3 regions of the Exiguobacterium sp. EA-TM-5 genome follow, and region 1 is predicted to be linked to each of the others. Evidence: riboswitches for the same ligand, from Rfam matches in the RefSeq annotation. Region 1 holds a riboswitch; each other region holds the start of a gene.

Region 1 (7,286 bases):
AAGGACACAAACTCCGCGGCATCCGAATTGATTCTGGTGACTTATCCTACTTGTCAAAACGCGCCCGCAACATGCTTGACGAAGCCGGCTTCCCAGAAGTCGACATCGTCTTATCAGGTGACCTCGATGAATACGTCATCCAAGACTTACGGATTCAAGGCGCACAAGCCAACACGTTCCTCGTCGGGACACGTGGCATCACGGCTTACGAACAACCAGCTCTCGGAATGGTCTATAAACTCGTCGCGCGTGAAGTAGAGGGCGAACTTATTCCTGTCATTAAAGTATCCTCATCCAAAGCGAAAACGACAACGCCTCATATCAAAGAAGTCTACCGCATCATCGATCCGGTGACAGATAAGTTCAAAGGCGATTACGTCACGTTGATGGATGAAGATCCATCGACACTCGAAGCTGTTGATTTAATCGATGTCCGGGACCCGTCGTTCCGTAACCGCGTCGAGCAATTCAAAGTCGAGCGGTTGCTTGAACCAATCTTTAAAGACGGCGAGTTGATCTACACGGTTCCAACAATCGAAGAGAGCCGCCACTTCCACGAAACACAGATTGGACGTCTGTGGGAAGAATACAAACGCCTTCGTTTGCCAGAAATCTATGCTGTGACCTTTAGCGACCGTCTTTGGAAGTTAAAACTCGACATGATTCGCGATACGCGACTCGCGAGTGGTTTAAAATAAGACACAAAAAAGCGCCGTTCCTCCTCCCTCAGGACGAACGGCGCTTTTTCTCATGTCAATCCTGCTTCGTTTCCGACAGGTGTCATTTCTGTTGGCGCTTGTTCCATCTTCTTACGAAAGTACCACGCGAAGCCAAGTGCACCTCCGATGAAGACGATATACGTTATGCGTTGACCGAATTCGGCTAAGGAATCCGCGTAAAAAATACTGATTAAATGATCACTTCCACTAATGAGTAGCAAACAGGCAATCAGGAGCGCAATGCGATATGCAAGCGTCGGGCGGTCTGTCGGTTCAGCATGCCAATACATGATGATATGGTGGGCAAGCAAAACGATACCCAGGATTCCTAATATTCCAATGAGTACTTGCGGCATAATGAACGATCCTCCTGTTAGTAGTATCTAGTCTTATTTAAACATAGTTCATACGAATTTCGTCAGGAAAAGTTTCCCGTCCCACATTCCGCACGGTATACTGTAGAAAAATCGTAAGCGATCAAGGGAGGGCAATTTTTTCATGAAAACCTTTAAATTATGCACATTACGCATTTTAATGGATGAATCCGGGCGCGATACAACGATTCCTGTCGCCATTCAGGACGGGTTGACGGTCAGCACCGAACAGACAGCACAATGGGTTGCAGAAATCGTCGTACCCTCTAGCGATCAGCCAATCGTCGATGAATTGTTCACAAAACATTTACGTGCTTTAATTGAAATCACGATCTCACGACCTGATAATGATCCTGCTGCGATGATCGTCACGCCCCTTGAACGGACTGCCTTAAGCGAACACGTCTCGTATGTCTTCACCGGTAAGATGGTCATGATGAAGAATGATTTATCCGAATCAATCTTACGCGAAGTCGTCGAGGACGGATTCGCCGGCGAGGAGCTCGTCCAAGAGTACAAGGATCGTCGTTCAAAACGTGGCGCGCATATTACGAGCATTGCGAAGGAAACATTCAAACAGTATTTAGCAGAACATCCGGAAGCACCGATTTCTTAAGGTTTCTCAACTTCATCCGTGATGTGATCCGCTACATTAATTCGATCAATCGTATAGTGATCCGTATAGTGGATATAATTCGCACACGCGTTTTTTAACGGTGTCCGGTAACTGAACGTCTCATCAATCGATGATAAGGCTGCCTTGATCGTATGTGAATGACAAACGATTAAGATGCGTTTGCCCTCATGCACTCGCGTCACTTCCTGTAACGCTTCGAACACGCGGTCCTGAATCGCTTGTTCCGTCTCAAGACCCGGAACGAGGTTCGTATCGTTCGCTTGAACCGCTTCATAAATCGCTGCGACCGGCTCACCGGAAGCTGCACCAAACTCGCGTTCAACGAGTCGGTCATCCGTCGCTGTGATCGTCAATCCGACAGCACGACCGATGATTTCAGCTGTCTCAACGGCACGCGATAACGGGCTTGCTAATAAGACATCCCACTCCTCATTTGCTAGATAAGCGGCGCTTAGCTCCGCTTGTCTTCTTCCTGTTGCATTCAATGGAATATCTTCTCTTCCTTGGATCCGTTCATTTAAGTTCCAATCCGTCTGACCATGCCGCACTAAACAAATTTCAGTCATGTCTCTGTCTCCTTCATTCAAGAAATATGACTGATTGTATCATGTTTTTCACTTGAAAGTTGTCGCGGTGGCAATAACAACACCTGACAGGTGAATCGTTCAATTCGTTCGAGCAGTCGCTCAATCTTTAATGGATTTTCGGTCTGTGCAAAACTAGCAAGTGAGTGGGTACCATTCGGAAAAGAAAACAAACGGACATCCGCTCCTACATCGGCTCCCTTCTCAACGAAATGGAGCGCTTGTGAAAAGGGAACGATTGGATCTTTTTTGCCATGCAGGAGCATGATTGGTGGGGCGTCTGATGAGAGATGCGTCACGGGTGAAACGTGGGTCATAAGTTTGCGCCATTCTTCCCGTCCACCTTTATAAAACTTAATGTGAGCGATCCAAGTCTGAATGAAATTAAACAATAAAAAATTCGTCGGTGGATATAAAGCGATGACACCACTGATCAATGGCATGTGTCCTTCATCGCGCTCCCCGACGAAAGCAGTTGGAGCAAGTGCCGTCGTCAGCATAAGTGCAGCTCCGGCTGAGTCTCCCCATACCATCATTCGTCCTCTTAGAATACGGAGATCCTCTGCTTCCTTGTTTAAAAAGCATAGCGCATCCCGTACATCCTCCAAGTTATCCGGAAAATAACTGCCGTCTTCGAACAAACGATAATCGATACTACAAACGGCAACTCCGAGTTCAAGTAGGCGATCAACGATTGGGCTAAAGCAGAACATGTCCTCGCGCTCACCACGAACGAATGCGCCACCATGCGCGTAGATTGCGACCGGAAACGGTCCTTCTCCTGGCGGATAATAGAGATCGAGTTGTAAGGTGCGGTCTCCCACTTGTTTGTAGGTGAGCGTCCGCGGTGCGAGTTGTTTTTCTGTGAGTGGCAAGGCGGGTTCAGTCCATCGAAGCAGTGCCCCATAATTGTTCCAAATGCTTGCTCCCGCTGCTGCCGTCGTCAATAATGCAGCTCCCCCCATTAGCCATGCAGTTTCACGTTTCACTTGATCACCTCCAATAAGACGTACCAGTTTCTTCACTTTATTACTCTTTTACCCCGTTTTAAAAGAAGTCGAACGTCTCGGTATTCCTACTTGACGCCTCCCGTACGTTCCGCTATAGTGAAAAAGTCCAAATCGGAACAATTACGTTTTAAAAACGGAGGTAACACATAATGAAAAAAGTCATTCCCGCTCTAACGGTCGCATTTGCGAGTGCAAGTCTCCTCGCAGCTTGCGGCTCAAACAGCGATTCGTCGACTTCAAATAACAAACAGACAGAAGTTTATACATCAACGTTCGCAACCGCTGCTATTGCTCGTGAAATCGGCGGTGATCAAGTCAGCGTCAAGATGATCGTCCCACCTGGAGCAGACCCTCACTCTTATGAACCCACCTCAAAGCAACTCACTGAAATCGCTAAAGGTGACCTATTCCTCTTGACAGGTACGACACTCGAACCGTATTCGAAAAAAATCCAAGAGAGCTTAAAAGGCACGGACGTCCGTTTCATTGAGACGAGTAAAGACGTTACCTTACTAGAATCGGATGCTACGCTTCACGCTCATGAAGAAGAAGGACATGATGATCACGCAACGGATGAACATGCGCATGAAGAAGAAGGACATGATCATGGAAAATATGATCCACACGTCTGGCTCGATCCTATCAACGCGAAAGCAATGGCACGTTCGATTACAATTGCTCTATCAAAAGAAGCACCAAAAGATAAAGCAACATTCGAGAAAAACTTAGAAGCCTTCGACCAACAAGCTGATGAGTTAGACGAACAATTCAAGCAAGCCGTCGCTGACGGATCGAAAAAAGAATTGCTTGTCACGCATGCCGCTTATGGTTATCTTGCAGAACGGTACGGATTTACGCAACTTCCAATCGCCGGAATTTCTCCTTCCGATGAACCCTCACAAAAGCAACTGGCTGCTTTAGTGAAAGAAGCACGCATGCATGATTTGAAATATATCGCATTCGAAGAGACTGTTTCCCCGAAGGTCGCGCGCGTCATCCAAAAAGAAATCGGAGCTGAATCCGTGACGATTCATAACCTAGAGTCGGTCACGAAAACGCAACAAAACAGTTCTTATTTCAAATTGATGGAAGAAAACGTCCAGACATTGAAACAAGCACTTCAGTAAAGTACAGTTGACACGCGTTACTCAATGCGGTACGGTAAGAAACGTGTTTTACAACAATTGAATGACTTCTTTTTATCGCGAGAAACGGAGGGACTGGCCCGATGATGTTTCGGCAGCGGACGATTTGATTCGTACTGTGCCAAATCCAGCAAGCGAAAGCTTGAGAGATAAGAAGAGCGTCTTTATTTTATAAAGACCTCCTTCTTTCTTGCGAAGGGGTCTTTTTTTGTATTTTTGAGAAACGAGGTGTCAACAATGAATGAAACGATTACGCCTAACAAATGGGCACTGCTTCCTCTCGTCGTATTCCTGGTCCTCTTTATCGGTGCCGGAATCTTTTATGACGACTTTTACAAATTCCCGATTCTTATCGCCGCTTTGATCGCTTTAATCTTTGCTGCAATCACAACGAAAGGGAGTATCAACCAGACCGTCGAACGGATTGCGACTGGTGCCGGGAATCCTGATATCATGATCATGGTCTTCATCTTCTTATTAGCCGGTACGTTTTCTGGTACTGCAGAAGCGATCGGTGCAATCGATGCAACCGTTAATGCTGCCTTGACGTTCTTGCCTCCCTCGCTCCTCATGAGTGGTCTGTTCATCATCGCCGCCTTCATTTCGATGGCAATGGGAACATCAACTGGAACGATTGCTGCACTTGCTCCCATCGCCTTCGGTATTCATGAAGCGACAGGTATCAATGTTGCCATCGCAGCGGCAGCTGTCGTTGGTGGATCGATGTTCGGAGATAACTTGTCATTCATTTCCGATACGACGATTGCTGCCGTTCGGACACAAAAAACGAACATGCGCGATAAATTCCGAACGAACTTCATGATCGTTCTCCCGGCTGCCATCTTGACGGTCATCCTACTCGCATTCGTGTCTGGTTCTGGTGACGTCGTCGAAGCAAAAGCATTCGAGTTCTATAAATTGATTCCGTACCTTGCCGTCATCGTACTAGCGATCTTTGGCGTCAACGTCATTCTTGTTCTCATCGGTGGTACGTTACTCACCGGCATCATCGGTATGATCGACGGTAGCTTCGACTTAAGTGGATTCGTCCTCTCGATGTCCGAAGGGATGTTAGGAATGGCTGAGATTTCAATTTTGACACTCCTCATGGGTGGTCTCGTCAGCTTGATTACGTTCAACGGCGGAATTGCTTTCTTAAAAGAGACGCTGACACGCAAGATTTCACAACGTCGTGGTGCTGAATTCAGTATGGCAGCACTCGTTAGCGCAACAAACCTTGCGACGGCAAACAATACGATCTCGATTTTGGTCGCTGGACCACTAGCAGCTGAAATAGCAGATACGTATGAAGTTGATCGTAAGAAATCGGCGAGTATCCTCGATATCTTCTCTTGTGGTATTCAAGGCATCATCCCGTATGGAGCACAGCTTTTGATTGCAGCGGAGTTGACGAAGACAGCTTCTCCTGAACTGATTCCGTATCTGTTCTATCCGTTCCTACTCTTCATTTGTGGATCAATCGCCATCTTCTTCGGATTCCCACGCATGAAAAAGACATCGACGAAGCAAGAAAAAATTTCTTCTTAATCGACAACAGGTCCGATCGTCATGATCGGACCTGTTTTTATTATTTTTTCTGCTTTGCTTGTCTTTCTAAAATCAAATAGGCGATTGCCGGAAGTGGAAATTGAACGAGTCCAGCTCCTCCCCAAACCCATGGATTACGTCCTGACTTTCGAGCACTGAGAAACAGACTAACTGCTTGTGTGACCAACAAGGCACCAATACTGAGCCAAGCTCCCTTTGATAACTTTTTATTCTTTTGAGCCATCTTTTCTCCCCCTCTTTCTGACATACGGTCAGATTTTATGAATTCTCTTCTATTTTACCGCATTCTATTTCTCCATGAGCATGGAAACGGACGTCTTCGTTCGTTCATGCTAAACTAAACGAGCAAATCTAAAACTATGTTTTATGAGGAGGAGTAACACATGCAATACGCAAAACTTTCAAATGGTATTACGATTCCCCAAATCGGATTCGGTGTCTGGCAAGTAGATGAAGAGACAGAAGCACCTGCTGCTGTCGCTGAAGCATTACGCGTCGGCTATCGTCATATCGATACAGCTGCCGTCTACAAAAACGAGCGCGGTGTCGCAAAAGGAATCAAGGAAAGCGGCGTGAAACGTGAGGATCTCTTCTTAACGTCAAAAGTCTGGAACGATGATATTCGTGCCGGTCGGACGAAGGAAGCATTCGCAGAATCGCTCGAACGTCTCGAAACAGATTATCTTGACCTCTACCTGATCCACTGGCCGGTCGAAGGCTATATCGAAGCGTGGAAAGCGATGGTTGAACTATATGAAGAAGGCAAGATCAAAGCGATCGGTGTCTCGAACTTCAAGGAACATCACCTCGATACATTGGCAGAAGAGGGCTTGATGGCACCAATGATCAACCAAGTCGAGTTGCATCCACAATTACCGCAACACGAACTGCACGAATACTTGCAAGATCACAACATCCAAGTCGAAGCATGGAGCCCGCTCATGCAAGGGAAATTCCTCGAAATCAATGATTTCAAGGAAATCGCAGAGAAACACGGCAAGACACCTTCACAAGTCGTCTTACGCTGGCACCTCGACAACGGCATCGTCGCTCTTCCAAAATCCGTCACACCGGAACGCATTGCGGAAAACTTCGACGTCTTTGATTTCCAACTCGATGCAGATGATCTTGAGAAAATTGATCGTCTAGCAACAGACGTCCGCCTCGGACCAGACCCGGACGAAATCGATTTTTAAGTTAAAGGTTACTATAAAAGAGATGAACTTTAGTGTGAGAACATCTTGATTC
Region 2 (7,286 bases), 150 kb from region 1:
TTGATTGATAAAGGAACAAAATTCAGCGATATCTTCGAAACAGCTGATGCACCTACACCTGGCTTTAAAGCGGTCAAAACAGCTGCCAGCAAAAAAGTCGAATACTTGAAGCTAAAGCCTGGTAAGGAAAAAGAAGCTGCCTTCCTCGAATCACGTCGTTACGGTGCGTTGCTTGGCGCGACGTCAGAATTCAACAAGATGGAAGGCATCACGGTCAACGAACAGGACAAAAAAGCCTACATCGCCTTGTCTTATGTGTCAGGTAGTACCGAAAAACAAGAAGGTGCTGTCCAAGACGATATCCAGCTTGAAAAACGTGAATCGGGTGCGACATTCGAAATCAATCTCGGACGTGCAAAAGGCATCGACAGCCGTTATGTACCAACGAATATGCAAGCACTCGTCATTGGCGAAGATTTAGCGAAGCCAGATGCTTACGGTAACACAGCGAACCCTGATCTTGTTGCGAATCCGGATAACCTTGCATACTCTGCGACATCCGATACGCTCTTCATCGGAGAAGACAGTGCCCTTCACACGAACAATTTCGTCTGGGCGTATAACCTGAAAACGAAAAAGTTATCACGTATCCTGTCAGTTCCAGTCGGAGCGGAAGCAACTGGTCTTCGTTCACTTGATCATGTTGGTGGATATAGCTATCTTTTAAGCAACTACCAGCACCCAGGTGAGGCATTGACAGGAAAACAAATCACTGCCGTCGATCCAAAGGCGCTTGAACAAGCGATGAAAGACGGCATCGGTATTCAAAAAACAGGTGGTGTCGGTTACCTCTCTGGTTTACCAAGTGGTCACAAATCGTATACGAATCGATAAGATGCTAAAACGGATTCCCAAGCACGGGAATCCGTTTTTTCATGCATTGTTCTTCTTTTGTTTCGCCGCTTCTTCTTCGACACGTTGCAACAACCCGTGAACGATTTTCTCGTTCTCTCGTTCGCCACCGAGTGACAACAGACTTTTCCCAACAAAGTTCGCTCCTTCATTTTTTCCCGTATAAATCAACAGACATTGATCAGGTCCGAGTGGTTTGAGTGTAAAGGTCATCTCGATCTTGAAAATCCGTGCTAACGTGAATCCAATCGTATTTTGTTTGAAGTCAGGTTCATTCGTATAGGCTAAATCGGTCACAATATAGGTTTCAAGTCGATTACCCTGCATATACGTTTGACGATACGTCGAACCGACGACACCCGGTTTTCGTTCAATCACCTCATGTTGGACGACATTTGGAATCAAACGTTGTAGCCGCGTATGATCAAACAAGTGCCATGCTTCTTCAATTGGAATATCGAGCTGTCGTTCTTCTTTCCACGTAATCATACACCTGCCCCCTTTTATATAGAAATACCCCGTCATCCGGTCTTGTAACGTCCGGTGACAGGGCGGGAGCCAATTCTTATTTTACTGTGCTTGTTTCAAGTGCTGCTCCAAGGAACTTCGCTAGTTCGAGCATACCGTAACGTCCTGCCGCTGCTTCAGCGTCCGAGTTATAGTTCGTATTCGTATTGACGTCGTACGTATAGATCGTACCTGACGCATCCTTGATGAACTCAATGCCGGCGACCGCGATTTGGTTCGCTTGGAGGAACGCTTCGTACTTTTCAATGATTGGATCATTGAAACCTTCAACGATTTGGAACTTCATCGGTGTTTGCGGCGCTTCTTCCCCAACTGGGCAGAATAAATCGTCAATTACACACGCATCCGCTGGGCAGAGCTCAAACCCTTCTGACGTATCCACTTGAACCGCATAAACGAATTTTCCACCCACGAATTCACAACGTGTGATGTACGGTTCTGGTGCTTGGATGTACTCTTGAATCAACGTGATGCCATCGACCGGTTCGTCGAATGTCGGACCGTCGAGATAAGCTTCAAGTGCTTCAATCGAGTGGAACAACTGGACACCGAGTCCTTTGCCGGCACGGTTATGCTTCGTGATGAATGACGAAACACCAATCTCTTTTGCTGCTTGGACGATTTGATCACGTCCAACGGCAGCTGTCGTCTTCGGTACACGAATGCCTGCTTTGCGTAGTGCTGTATACTGATTGACTTTGCTGACTTCAAGACGGAGTGCACGCGTTCCGTTAAAGACAGTCCGGTCATGTTCTTCTAACCAAGCGAGGACTCCTTCCGTCAACTCCGGTGCATAGCGATGTCCACGTGTATGCGAAGAGGCACTCATTCGGCTGTAAAAGACACCTTCTGGTGGTACTTCATCGAGTGGCACGATTCCTTCATTCAAGTGCCACTGTTCATACGGTAACTCGAGTTCTTCGAGTCGTTTGATGAGATGGTCCGTCCATTCTTGATTTTCGTGGAGAATATGAATTTTTGTCATGATTGTTGACCTACCTTTCGTTTCGCTTCGACAAGTGGAATTACGTCACGAGCAAAGCGTTCCATTTCTTCAAGTTGTGGTGAGAATTGTAACAAGAGCAACGTGACACCGACAGCTTCGAACGCTAGAATACGTTCCGCAATCTGTTCCGGTGTGCCGATCAAGTTCGGTCGTAGACCGCGGTTTGAGACGGAATAATCATTTCGCTCGACCTGTTGTTCCAGTTGCGATTTACTAATGAAGTCTTGATAACCGGCATAACCAGCGCTATCTTCTTTTACATCCGTAATCCGTTGCCATTCTAGAAGCGCTTCTTCTTCCGTATCCCGGCAAATGATGTAAGCCGCAAGACCAAAGCTTTCGAGTGGAGCTTGTCCCGTCGCTTCCCGGCGTACTTTCATGTCGTTGATTTTGTGAGCGACTTCTTCGACCGTGCCCCCGTGCATGACATACGCATCACAGTGTTCGACGATTGTTCGTTTTCCGGCTTCACTCTCTCCACCGGCGTAGAGCTTAATCCCCGGACGCTGAACCGGCTTCGGGTGTAATTCTGCCTGCTCGATCGTATAGTGATTGCCTGAGAAACTATACGGCGAAGCGTCTGCCCATAGTCCTTTCATGACCGTGACGAATTCTTCCGTCCGCGCATAGCGTTCATCGTGCGCTGTAAAGATACCGTTATACTGTTTCGCTTCCTCTGCCCACCAGGCCGAGACGACATTCAGCGTAAAACGTCCCCCACTCAACTGATCGATGTTTGCTGCCATCTTCGCCGTCGTCGCCGGATTATGGAACCCGGGACGAACCGCTGTCATGATTTCAAGGCGTTCTGTTGTTGCAGCGATTGCCGCTGCCGTCGTCCATGCCTCAAGACTCGGTTCCTTTATTCCTTTGATATCGTTCAAGTTCAATTCTGCGATCAATGTCGTCGAAAAACCGATGCGTTCAGCTGTTTGTGCGACTTGTTTTGCATAATCGAATGTCGCCGGCATCTGTTCATCTTCGACATTCCGTAACCATCCCCCAAAAATCGGTAACCAAAAACCATACTCCACTCCATCATCCCCCTTATAATAAAAAGCGCCCTTTTCGAAGTTCGAAAAGAGCGACGGTATCTTGTCCTGTCCGCTCTTATCTTCAGAAGGTATCCCTTCCTGGAAGTAGCACCTTCCGCCATGGCGGGGTTGCTGAAGTGTCTTCGGGCCAGTCCCTCGACTTCTCTAGATAAGATGTGTTGCATTCATCGTACAGAATTCATTGAACTAAAGCAACCATTAAACCGTCTTTTCCCATCGGAATTGTTTTAGACAAAAAAATCCCGACATGATGTCGGGATCCGGTATTAATATGGTGCGACGAAATCTGATGTCGGCTCTGGCGTTTGTTCACCACGAACACGATCATAGAATTTTGCAAAGGTGACGCTGAAATACGGTGTAATCCACAGGAATGCTAGACCTAAGGTAACGATTCCTAAAAGAGCCCAACCAATAAACGATAGTAAGAGCATGAATGCTTCCATTTTATGCCCGTCCATCATTTTCCGAGAGCGTGTAATGGCTTCTAAGATACCAATTGATGGTTCATCTCGCAAAATATAGAACGTTAGCATATAAGAAAATGATTTAATGATTCCCGGTACGACTAATAGCAGTAACCATAGGAAGATAAAAAAGAATTGTACGATGGCTAGACCAATCACTTTGAAAAACATGCCATATGGTTCAAATAAATCCGTTACTTTCGTTTCTTCTCCACGAGCAATTGACATCGCAATCCAAGTCCAACCGACTCCAACCGGAATCAATAAAATCGATACCAACGATACGACGAGATCCATGGTATTAGCTGGTTCATCCATATCTGATCCAAATAACCCAGGTACACCTTGAATAATACTAAACAGAATAAATGTTAGGACTGCGAATCCCCAACGACCGCTTAACGACGCCTTTGCCGCTTTTTTTAATTGAGATGACATGAGTAAGGTCCTCCTTGAAAAATAAGTTCTCACCTTACTCTACGGCTAATAACTTCTAATGTTTCACTCTTTTTTCAATAATTTCCCGTCTTGTTGCTGTTTGAGCCAAGCACGCTCAAGTTGTCGCTCACATGCTGTATATAATGAACGACGACCATCGAGGCGTTCCATCGCGAACGGAATACTATGTTTTTTCGCCTGTGCGATGACATGCGCACTCGCTGCATGAGAGACACGGCTCGTCACGACGACGATCGCATCCGTCTTTTTGGCGAGACAGGCAATCTTTTTCGCGGATTGTGCGTCTCCTGCGAGATGAATCAATTCAATTCCAGTTGGCGCAAAGAACTCACGATAGACAGCTGTTTGTTGTTCGTTTCCAACGATGACGAGGCGCATACCTGTGAAGCGCGTGAAATCAAGTGGTGTCTTATCGACGAAATCCATCAATTGTCCAGGTACAGCTGTCGTCACGATTGGTTCAATCTTTCGCTCTTTTTGAACACGAATGCGACGCTGCGCTTTTTTAGGTTTTGGAGCCGTTTGCCGTTTCATTTTTCGTGCATACCGGTCCGATTTTTTCGCTGTAACAGTTACCTTCTCTACTAGTTGTTCTAATTTTATCGGGCGATCTGATGGTTCGTTGACAACCGGTTTTTCGTAGGTAAACTGATGCTTCCAGACAATCGTCAAGCTCTCTTTCCGTCCCCGCCACATGACGAGATCGACGAGTTGTCCTGCTTCTAGTCGAAAATAGCGCATGTCCTCTACCGGTACGACATAGTAGAACGGTTTTCCTGCTTCATCTTGTAGCGGACCGTTAACCGTCTCTTCAACAATGCCGTGTACTTTGACGATCGCTTGTTCAAACACGACACGTTCCGGGTTCTCTTTCATCCGTTCCGTTGAGACGACAGCTTCGATGCGACACACCGTTTTCTGGTCATCCTGACGATCGACACGGACACGGACCTCCATGCCATGCTCGAGATTCCAGTCACGCACGTCTCGTTCTGAAATATGACTACCGGACCATTCTAGTAAAGAGCCACCTTTTAACCCTCGCTGAAACGTGTAAGCATAACGCAGCTTTCGTACAGGTTCGATAGATGTTTGTGACGGCACTTCGATAGTTTGCTCTGGCATTACCCCTACCACTTCGTCGACGAACGTTGTTTCCTGTACGTGGCGTGGTGCATAATAAGCTGACATCTTGACCCACTCATCGATTCCGTTTACTTCGTCGAGCCAAAGTTGCCAGTCTTCGTATCGTTCGACGACTGCTAACTTCATTTGAACCAATTCAGTTGCCCGTTCCATCACCTGTTGCATCATCCGTAACCACTTCCTTTGCGTTTTTTTACACTATAGCAACGGAAAAACGCGGAAGTAGATCAAATAAATAACCAGGTTGTTTTTTTAACTAGGTCCGTTGATTGATTTCCACAGCCGGATCATGACGCTTGTATTTCGCAACGATGACGATCAGGACGGTGATGATGACAAGTAAAAACCAAGAAGACAATTTACCAAAATCAACGACTGCCCAGCCTCCTTCTTGATGCGGATAGACCCAGCCTTTGAAAAAAGTCACGATGTTCTCAGCAATCCAAATGAAGAAAGCAATCAGTAAAAAGGACAGGACAAGCGGCATCCGGTAAACCGTCTGCTCGATTGTAAAGTGAACCCATGACTTATAGAAGACGAAAACGACGAGGACCATTAGCAGCCACCTCGCATCGAAAATCCAGTGATGGCTGAAGAAGTTTAAATAGACGAGACTCCCGACACTAATCGCAAGCCATGGGGGAGGAAATGCTGTGAATCGTAAATGAAATCTCCTGAACGCCTGACACACATAACTTGCGACGCTTGCGTACATGAACCCTGCATACAGTGGAACACCTGCTACTTTTGTCCAAGCATCTTCTGGGTAACTCCACGATCCGACGTTCACCTTGAATAGTTCAAGTGCTAGACCGATAACGTGAAACAATAAAATCAGTTTGAATTCTTCCTTCGTTTCATAACGACTGACAAGTAACGCGATTTGAACGAGAATACACCACAGCAACAAGAGATCGTATCGCGCGATCGGTTCAGTCGGCAAATAACGCGAAAGAGCAAGCGCTGCGAAAATCATCACAGGAAAGACACAACAGATGGCTTCTATATATGTAAAACGAATCAGATGTCGGATCGCTTTCATCCTGTTACCTCCTTTTTTCTCCAGTATACGTTTCTCTTTCACCCTTCCCCTCCTTCTTAGGATGGAAAAAACGGAAAATTTCGTCTTTCTTCTTCCACTTTCCTCATGATACAGTTAACGAATCAATTATTTTTAAGAAATGAGGTGCCAGACATGACGCGTCATCGTGCTTCCTGGTTATTACGCGCTACGTTAAAGTGGGGACTCTTCCTACTCGGTTTATTTTTACTCGCCCTTGGCTCATCGATGATGATCACAGCGGAACTCGGTGTCTCGACGTGGGATGTGTTACATCTTGGCCTCCAAAAGAAAACACCGCTATCCGTAGGAACGATCATCTTGCTTGTTGGTCTCTTACTCGTTTTCGTTAAGTACGCATTAGACCGCGTCACGCCGCAAATCGGTACACTTGTTAACGCGATTTTCGTCGGCGTCTTTATGAATCTTGTGCTTGGTTCTCATCTCTTACCGTCTTTTGAGTCGATCTGGTTGAATACACTCTGGCTCGTTTTCGGGATCTTCATCATCGGCATGGGTGCCGGTCTATATGTCGCCGTCGGTTACGGGGCTGGTCCACGTGATGGTTTGACGCTGACGCTTGCAGAGCGTTTTGGAACCTCGATTCGCCTGATGCGGACAATTATGGAAGTTACGGCATGCGGCATCGGCTGGTTGCTCGGTGGTCCTGTTTTCTTCGGTACGATTCTCTCGATCTTCTTAATCGGACCATT
Region 3 (7,286 bases), 700 kb from region 1:
TCGGTGTGCCGTCTAGGCGTGGCATCCCAGCACTGATTGAGCCACCACCGGTATAGGTCATTGCTGCTCCTTCGACGATGAACATCGTCGCAAGTGTCGCAAACAAATCGGGAATCTTAAACCAAACGATAAGTAGGATGTTCAACAAGGCGACACTTAAAGACAAAATGAGTGCCAGTCCAATCGAGACACCAAGTGGCAGACTATACCAGACGAAGAATGAGACCACGAATGAACTTGCAAGAGTTGCGGTTGATCCTACGGATAAGTCAAATCCATTGATCGTCAAGGAGACCGTCAAGCCAATCGCAATGATCGTCACGATGGAGATACTTCGTAAAATGTTGATTAAATTCGTCCCTTGTAGGAACGTCGGAGCCGTCGTCGCAAAAAACAAGACGAGGGCAAGAATTGCGAGGACGATCCCCCAGTCATTTAAGAATCCAAGGACAGGACGCAACCCTTTCCCCCGATTCGTTTGTTTCGATACTACCTCATTCATCGTTGCCCTCCTCCTGTCGCATACCACAACAAGGTTTCTTCTGATGCATCTGAAGTCTTCGTTTCATGAACGATTCGACCATCAAACATGACGTAAATTCGGTCCGTGACGGTCAAGAGTTCATCCCATTCACTCGTCGCATAGATAATGCCTTTTTGTTGTTGCGCGAGCTCGTCAATCAGACGATAGATATCTTGTTTTGCTCCGACGTCGACGCCTTTTGTCGGTTCGTCTAAGACGAGTACGGAGACATCCGTCAGTAACCATTTTCCGATGGCAACTTTCTGTTGATTCCCACCGGATAGTTGACCTACTTCCTGCGTCACGTCTGCCACTTTGATGCCTAGTTCCTTGACCCATTTAGACGCTTGATCGGCTTCTTTACGACGGTCCATTAATCCCCAGCGGTTGACGAAATCATGAGCTGCCGCTGCCGTCAGGTTTTCCGCGACAGAATCGGCAACGAGGATCCCTTCTTTTCGGCGTTCTTCTGGAACGAGACCGATTCCTGCTTGAATCGCAGCTTGCGGATTGCGCAGACGATGGACCGTTCCATTTAGGCGAACTTCTCCTGCTTGAAACGGACGATCGCCGAACAACGCTTTACATAATTCGGTTTTACCGGCGCCGACAAGACCTGCGATCCCAACGACTTCCCCAGCTTGGACCGTCAAGGAAATGTCTGCTACGTCCGTATTGGTAGCACCCCTGACCGTAAGTACATTCTCCTCTGTTGCACGTGACGTTTTCACGACAGTCGCAAGATTGCGTCCAAGCATCTGCTCGACGACGGCTTCCTTCGTGATATCCGTTAACAGATGTCGTGAGATGAGTTGACCGTCGCGCATGACTGAGATGGAATCACAAATGTCATACAGTTCCTGTAGACGGTGTGAAATGAAAATGATCCCAAGTCCCCGTTTCGCTAAACGTCGTACGACCGAAAAGAGATGGATTGTTTCTGCCTGACTGAGCGGTGCCGTTGGTTCATCCAAAATCAAAAACCGGCGTTCCTGAACGAGAGCGCGGGCAATCAACACGAGTTGTTTTTCAGCAAGACGTAATTCTTCGACACGTGTCTTGACGGAAATATCCGCCTGTAATGTCGCTAACGCTTCTTTCGCACGTTGTGTGTAACGGCGTTGGGATACGAAACCAGTCATCGTTCCGTCCGTCAGCAGATCGAGACAGATATTTTCAGCGACTGTCAGATACGGAACGAGTGCCACATCGACCTCTTGTTGGACGAGATCGATCCCGATCTGTTTCGCATCCCGAGGTGACGTGATCGACAGCTCTTCCCCGTTGAGACCAATGACTCCTTCATCCGCCGTTTCCGCTCCGGATAGGACTTTCATCAGCGTCGACTTACCGGCACCATTTGCACCAACGAGCGCATGGATCTCACCGGATTTCACCTCAAAGGAGACTTGTTTGAGCGCCTGGACTCCCGGAAACGTTAGTGAAATACCGGTCATCTCCAGGTGATAGACAGTAGACGTCATTGTTTTTTATGGACGTCACGCAACCGGTCCATCCACGGTTCATTGAATTTTTCCGATGTGCTCCATCCTTTGATGATCGTATCGAGATTGTACATCGTCGTATCCTGCTTCAATGCCTTTTGCTCAACGAGTTTCGCGTCGAGATCAAAGCTATCCGGTGTCTTCTCTCCGGCGATTTTCTTAGCCAATAATCGCATATCCGTCTGTCCAATCAAGAACGGATCCACCGCACTCGTCGAGACCCAGTTGCTGCCCTTTTCACGCATCAAGTTGATATCCTGATTCGAGACATCGATCGAAATCAGTGGAATTTCTTGACGTTTGTTATCCTTGAGCGATTTGTAAGCCCCTTTTGCGACTTCATCCCACGCTCCCCAGACGGCGTCAATGCTTCCTTTCGGATATTTCGCGAGGATCGCATTCATCTTCGTTGCGATATCCCCTTGGACATCTTGGAAGTTTGTCGGTCCAACCGTCTCAAGCGTTTTGATTTTGCCGTCTGCTTCGTATGTCTTATAGATTTCCTGACGACGATCGAGTGGGGCAAAACCTGGTCCGAACCAGAGTTTGATGACACGGACAGGCTTTTTGTCCGTCACCTTCGTCACTTCATCAAGCGATAGCTTTGCGAGCTGATGATCGTTTTGGAACGTTTCCGTCACGCCTTTTAGAGATGCCCCTTTTTTCTTCGTGACCGTATCGAACGTCACAACCTTCAGTCCTTTGTCGACCGCCGGTTTGATCATGTCATAGGCATAGTCTTCCTTGCCGTGCGAGATGATGAGACCATCATAATCTTGCTGAATCGCTTGGGCGACAAGTTCCTTGAACTTGACGTCGTTCCCTTCCGAGATGAACGTACTGACTTTAAAGCCGAGTGCTTCGCCTTCACTTCGTGCGCCATCAAGGAATTGTTTCGTATGATCATCCGATGCGAGGTTACGAATGACGGCGATCTTCACGTTCGATTGAACACCTTTTGGTACATCTTTGACGACTTTTGTCGTCGTCGCTTCTCCATTTGCACAAGCAGCTAGTAACAGTGCCGGTGCTAGGACGGCGTAAGCTAATTTTTTCATGAAATATCTCCTTATCCTAAGGGTTGAAGCCCCGCTAATTGTTCAATCGTTTCTTCATTTGGTTGCGTGATCACACCGAGTTCCGTAATGATTCCTGTAATCAACGTATGTGGTGTGACATCAAATGCTGGGTTGAAGACAGCAACGCCTGCTGGTGCTGTCGCAACGCCTTGGATCGCCGTCACTTCCTTCGGATCCCGTTCTTCGATTTCAATCGCGTCACCGGAAATAAGTGAGAAGTCAAACGTCGAGAGTGGTGCCGCGACGTAAAACGGAATACCGAAGGCTTGCGCGAGCAATGCCAATTGGAATGTCCCGATTTTATTCGCTGTATCTCCGTTTCGTGTAATCCGGTCCGCCCCGACGATGATTGCATCGATTTGTTTTTCTTTTAGCGTATGGGCGACCATGTTATCCGTGATCAATGTGACATCAATTCCAGCGCGTTGTAATTCCCATGTCGTCAATCGCGCACCTTGCAAGAGTGGTCGTGTCTCACTTGCAAAAACAGATAACTCAATCCCGCGCTCTTTTGCGATATAAAACGGAGCGAGTGCCGTTCCGTAAGCAGCGGTCGCGATCGATCCAGCATTACAAATCGTCAGGATCCGGTTGCCTGACTGGAACAATTCCAGTGCATGAATCCCGATTTGACGTGACGTCTGTGCATCCTGGTCATATAAGGCGACCACTCGTTTTTCCAACCGTTCGCGGATCTCTTCTACGGACGTGCCGTCTTGAATGATCGGGTTCAGTTGATCGAGGACATTTCGCAGATTGACAGCTGTCGGTCGTGTCGCAAGTAACGTCGCAGATATCTCAAGCAAGGTTTGCTTGTACACCGAAAGCGGTGCTTCGAGCCGGTACGCTTCCTGAACAAGCACGAATCCACCGAATAAACTGATCGCAGGTGCTCCCCGAACGCGTAGTTGTTTAATTGCCTCGACTGCTTGTGCAATGTCCGTGATCACTTCATAGTGTTCTTCCTGTGGTAGACGCGTCTGATCGAGAATCGTCAAGACACGGTTTTCGTAACGAATACTTTGAACGAATGTACTCATCGGCTTAACTCCTCTGTTACGTCAAAGTTTCGTAAATCATCAAATGTTCGGCATTCCGTCCGGCGCTTGATTAAAGCGGCTCCTAAACGGAGGGCGTGACGTTTCCGCTCGAGACGTTCCGTCGTTGAAGTGATTGATTCTAAATCAGCGACTGGTGCGAGACCGATCGTCCGCCGAATCAATTCACATCCTGCAAAGCCAAGTGCATCCTGCAGAATCGTGCTCAGTACATCATCAACGAGTCCCGATGTCTGGAACGGTTCGACCGCTTCTCGTTCCCATAAAGCACGGAATGTTGAAGCAAATGTCAGCCAGAACGTATCGATGTCTCGAATCCGGGCATCACGAAGTGCTGGGTAATCCGGATATGCCGCAAAGAACAGATGCGCGATGAATTGCCCGACATCGAATCCGAATGGACCATAAAAGGCGAATTCCGGATCGATGACTTTCGTTTCCGTTGCCGAGGCGAAGATGCTTCCTGTATGTAGATCACCGTGCAACAAGGCGTCGCCTTTTGTGATGAAAAGGGCTTCGAGTTTCGCGACTTCTCGCTTTAGCGTGTCGTCTGCCCATAGATGTGCCACCTCTTCTTCAAGTCCAACCTCAATTTCATTCGTCTCCGCGTCATGGAACGGATCGGTGAAAATTAGTTTTTCCGTGATGTCACAGAGGTCTGGATTGTAGTACGCTCGGGCGACGCGTTTCTTTTCAACCGGACCAAGCGCAAAGTCCGATGTATGGAATAGAGTCCGGGCGAGATAGGAACCGATGTGTTCTGAAAGCAACGGATACTGTTCACCTGCGAGCAGCCCACTCCGAACGATCGTCAGATGTGAGAGATCTTCCATGACCGTGTACGCTTCTTCATGACTTGCATGAAAGACACGTGGTACGAATGGTACGGCATGTCGCGCGAATTCACGGAGTGCGGATTGCTCAATCCACGCTCGCTCGAGCGATAGCGGCCAGCTTTCCCCAACGACCTTTGCATACGGTAATGCTTGTTTTAAAATCAACCGATGTTCGCCTTCTCGAATCCGAAAGACAAGGTTAAGATTCCCGTCACCAATTTCTTCTGCTTCGACAGGACCGTTTCCGATTAGTCCGAGTGTCCGAACACGATCAATCGCGTCCTGTTCTGTAAATGCTTTGTATGTCATGTCAGTTTCCCCCTATGTGGTACACGAAAAAGCGCCTCTTTTCGTCATCGAAAAGAGGCGCAGGAAAGTCACTGCGTCCTCTTATCTCTCAGACGAAACGTCTGTTGGATGTAGCACCGTGCCTAGTGGTCGGTTGCTGCGGCGTCATCGGGCCAATTCCCTCTGCCAACTCGCGATAAGAGTCGTATGTAGTTGTCGTGTGTGATATTGATTTGAATCTTACGCAATCAACTTCCTTGCTGTCAAACTAAAATCAAGGAGAAACGGACATCGTTTTCATGCCATTTATAGAAAGAGTATTTTCAAAAAAATAAATTTTCTAAAAATAGTTTGACAAGTCGTGACTCTCATGTAAAAATTGCAATTAGATTTCACAATTTCATCCAATTCTTATCAAGAGCAGACGGAGGGACAAGCCCTACGATGTCGCAGCAACCGACCTTTTGGCACGGTGCTAATTCTTGCAGCTATTAAGCTGACAGATAAGAGTCCACGTTCGAATCATTCATGGTCTCTTGTCGCTGACAAGGGACCATTTTTTGTTGAAGGAGGAAAGACATGGCTTATATTACTGCTACTTATCAACTGACCGTTCGTGATCGACTCGAACAACGTGCTGAACAACTCGCACTTGGTTTGACGGTTGGTTCTTGGACGGAACTGAATCATCTTGAACAACAACAACTCGCCTCGTTCAAAGGGGAAGTCGTACATACGGAAGAACGCGACGGTAACGGATATATCACGATTCGTTACCCGGAACACAACGTGTCGCGTGACTTTTCCGCGATTTTGACGACCGTCTTCGGCAAACTCTCACTCGACGGTGAAATCAAATTAACGGAACTGTTGTTACCCGATACATTCACGCCAGATTTTCCAGGTGCGAAGTTCGGCATCGAAGGGGTCCGCTCCTTGATTGGTGTCGAAGATCGTCCCTTGTTGATGAGTATTTTCAAAGGAGTCATCGGACGCGATCTATCGTTCCTTCGCGACCAACTCGAAGGACAACTCGCTGGTGGGATTGATCTCGTCAAAGATGATGAGATCCTATACGACAATCCGTTAACACCAACGATTGACCGGGCACGAATCGGACGTGAGGTCATCGACGCTCACTTCCACCGGACCGGTAAACGGGCGTTGTATGCGATTACACTTAGTGGTCCCGTCTTTACGCTCAAAGATCAAGCCAAGCGATTAATTGATGCTGGAGCGACCGCTTTCTTGCTGAATACCTTCACGTACGGACTTGATGTCTTACGCGAACTGGCAAGTGACCCGGAGATTACTGTTCCGATTTTTAATCACCCATCATATAGTGGCGCGTTGATCGCTAGCCCGAACCACGGTGTTGCAGCTCCTGTCTTACTTGGCACACTCCCACGTGCTGCTGGAGCAGACTTGACGTTATTCCCGTCACCTTACGGAAATGTCGCTTTGCCGAAGGATGTCGCCCGCGGAATCGCGGTCGAAGCGACCCGCCTCGGTCGGACGAAAGCAATCTTCCCAGTACCTTCAGCCGGTATTCACCCAGGACTCGTCGCCCAACTCGTTCGCGACTTCGGGATCGATTCCGTCATCAATGCCGGTGGCGGTGTGCATGGTCATCCGCAAGGCGCAGCAGCTGGTGTCATTGCTTTCCGTCAAGCACTTGATGCGGCGCTAGCAAATGAATCGCTATCAACGGCAGCATCTCGTCATGAAGAACTACGGATTGCCCTCGACGCTTGGGGGATCAAGTCATGACTGTACGAATTCTTTGTGATTTCGACGGCACGGTAACAACGCAAGATAATATCATCGCACTCATGCAGGCCTTTGCACCGACTGATGCCTTCGAACCGCTGAAACGCGGTGTGCTTGACCGAACGTTATCGATTCAAAGTGGTGTCGGGCAGATGTTCGCACTCTTACCATCCGACGGTAAAACAGCCTATCTCGACTTTTTGTTAGAGCGTGCAATCATTCGGGAC

What was found. Region 1 has a riboswitch for S-adenosylmethionine ahead of ACV3PA_RS03770 (Na+/H+ antiporter NhaC family protein). Riboswitches for the same ligand answer to the same signal wherever they lie in the genome.
Positions count from the first base shown of each region.
Region 2: linked by a shared signal. The riboswitch ahead of ACV3PA_RS03045 (LLM class flavin-dependent oxidoreductase) and the one ahead of ACV3PA_RS03770 (Na+/H+ antiporter NhaC family protein) in region 1 are both predicted to bind S-adenosylmethionine.
Region 3: linked by a shared signal. The riboswitch ahead of ACV3PA_RS00080 (2,3-diketo-5-methylthiopentyl-1-phosphate enolase) and the one ahead of ACV3PA_RS03770 (Na+/H+ antiporter NhaC family protein) in region 1 are both predicted to bind S-adenosylmethionine.

Region 1 is NZ_CM132670.1:714,657-721,942, reverse strand. It holds gene ACV3PA_RS03800 (nicotinate phosphoribosyltransferase) at 1-698, shown strand, start outside; gene ACV3PA_RS03795 (hypothetical protein) at 749-1,075, opposite strand; gene ACV3PA_RS03790 (YwpF family protein) at 1,218-1,709, shown strand; gene ACV3PA_RS03785 (histidine phosphatase family protein) at 1,706-2,296, opposite strand; gene ACV3PA_RS03780 (alpha/beta hydrolase) at 2,314-3,303, opposite strand; gene ACV3PA_RS03775 (metal ABC transporter solute-binding protein, Zn/Mn family) at 3,474-4,451, shown strand; SAM riboswitch class I at 4,521-4,625, shown strand; gene ACV3PA_RS03770 (Na+/H+ antiporter NhaC family protein) at 4,707-6,017, shown strand; gene ACV3PA_RS03765 (hypothetical protein) at 6,058-6,261, opposite strand; gene ACV3PA_RS03760 (aldo/keto reductase) at 6,422-7,234, shown strand.
Region 2 is NZ_CM132670.1:565,092-572,377, reverse strand. It holds gene ACV3PA_RS03060 (PhoX family protein) at 1-834, shown strand, start outside; gene ACV3PA_RS03055 (SRPBCC family protein) at 874-1,341, opposite strand; gene ACV3PA_RS03050 (ATP-grasp domain-containing protein) at 1,418-2,365, opposite strand; gene ACV3PA_RS03045 (LLM class flavin-dependent oxidoreductase) at 2,362-3,420, opposite strand; SAM riboswitch class I at 3,494-3,596, opposite strand; gene ACV3PA_RS03040 (DUF975 family protein) at 3,708-4,346, opposite strand; gene ACV3PA_RS03035 (DUF2325 domain-containing protein) at 4,410-5,681, opposite strand; gene ACV3PA_RS03030 (DUF817 domain-containing protein) at 5,770-6,555, opposite strand; gene ACV3PA_RS03025 (YczE/YyaS/YitT family protein) at 6,709-7,286, shown strand, end outside.
Region 3 is NZ_CM132670.1:15,407-22,692, forward strand. It holds gene ACV3PA_RS00055 (ABC transporter permease) at 1-502, opposite strand, end outside; gene ACV3PA_RS00060 (sugar ABC transporter ATP-binding protein) at 499-2,007, opposite strand; gene ACV3PA_RS00065 (sugar ABC transporter substrate-binding protein) at 2,004-3,086, opposite strand; gene mtnA (S-methyl-5-thioribose-1-phosphate isomerase) at 3,098-4,147, opposite strand; gene mtnK (S-methyl-5-thioribose kinase) at 4,144-5,310, opposite strand; SAM riboswitch class I at 5,389-5,492, opposite strand; SAM riboswitch class I at 5,698-5,799, shown strand; gene ACV3PA_RS00080 (2,3-diketo-5-methylthiopentyl-1-phosphate enolase) at 5,869-7,059, shown strand; gene ACV3PA_RS00085 (2-hydroxy-3-keto-5-methylthiopentenyl-1-phosphate phosphatase) at 7,056-7,286, shown strand, end outside.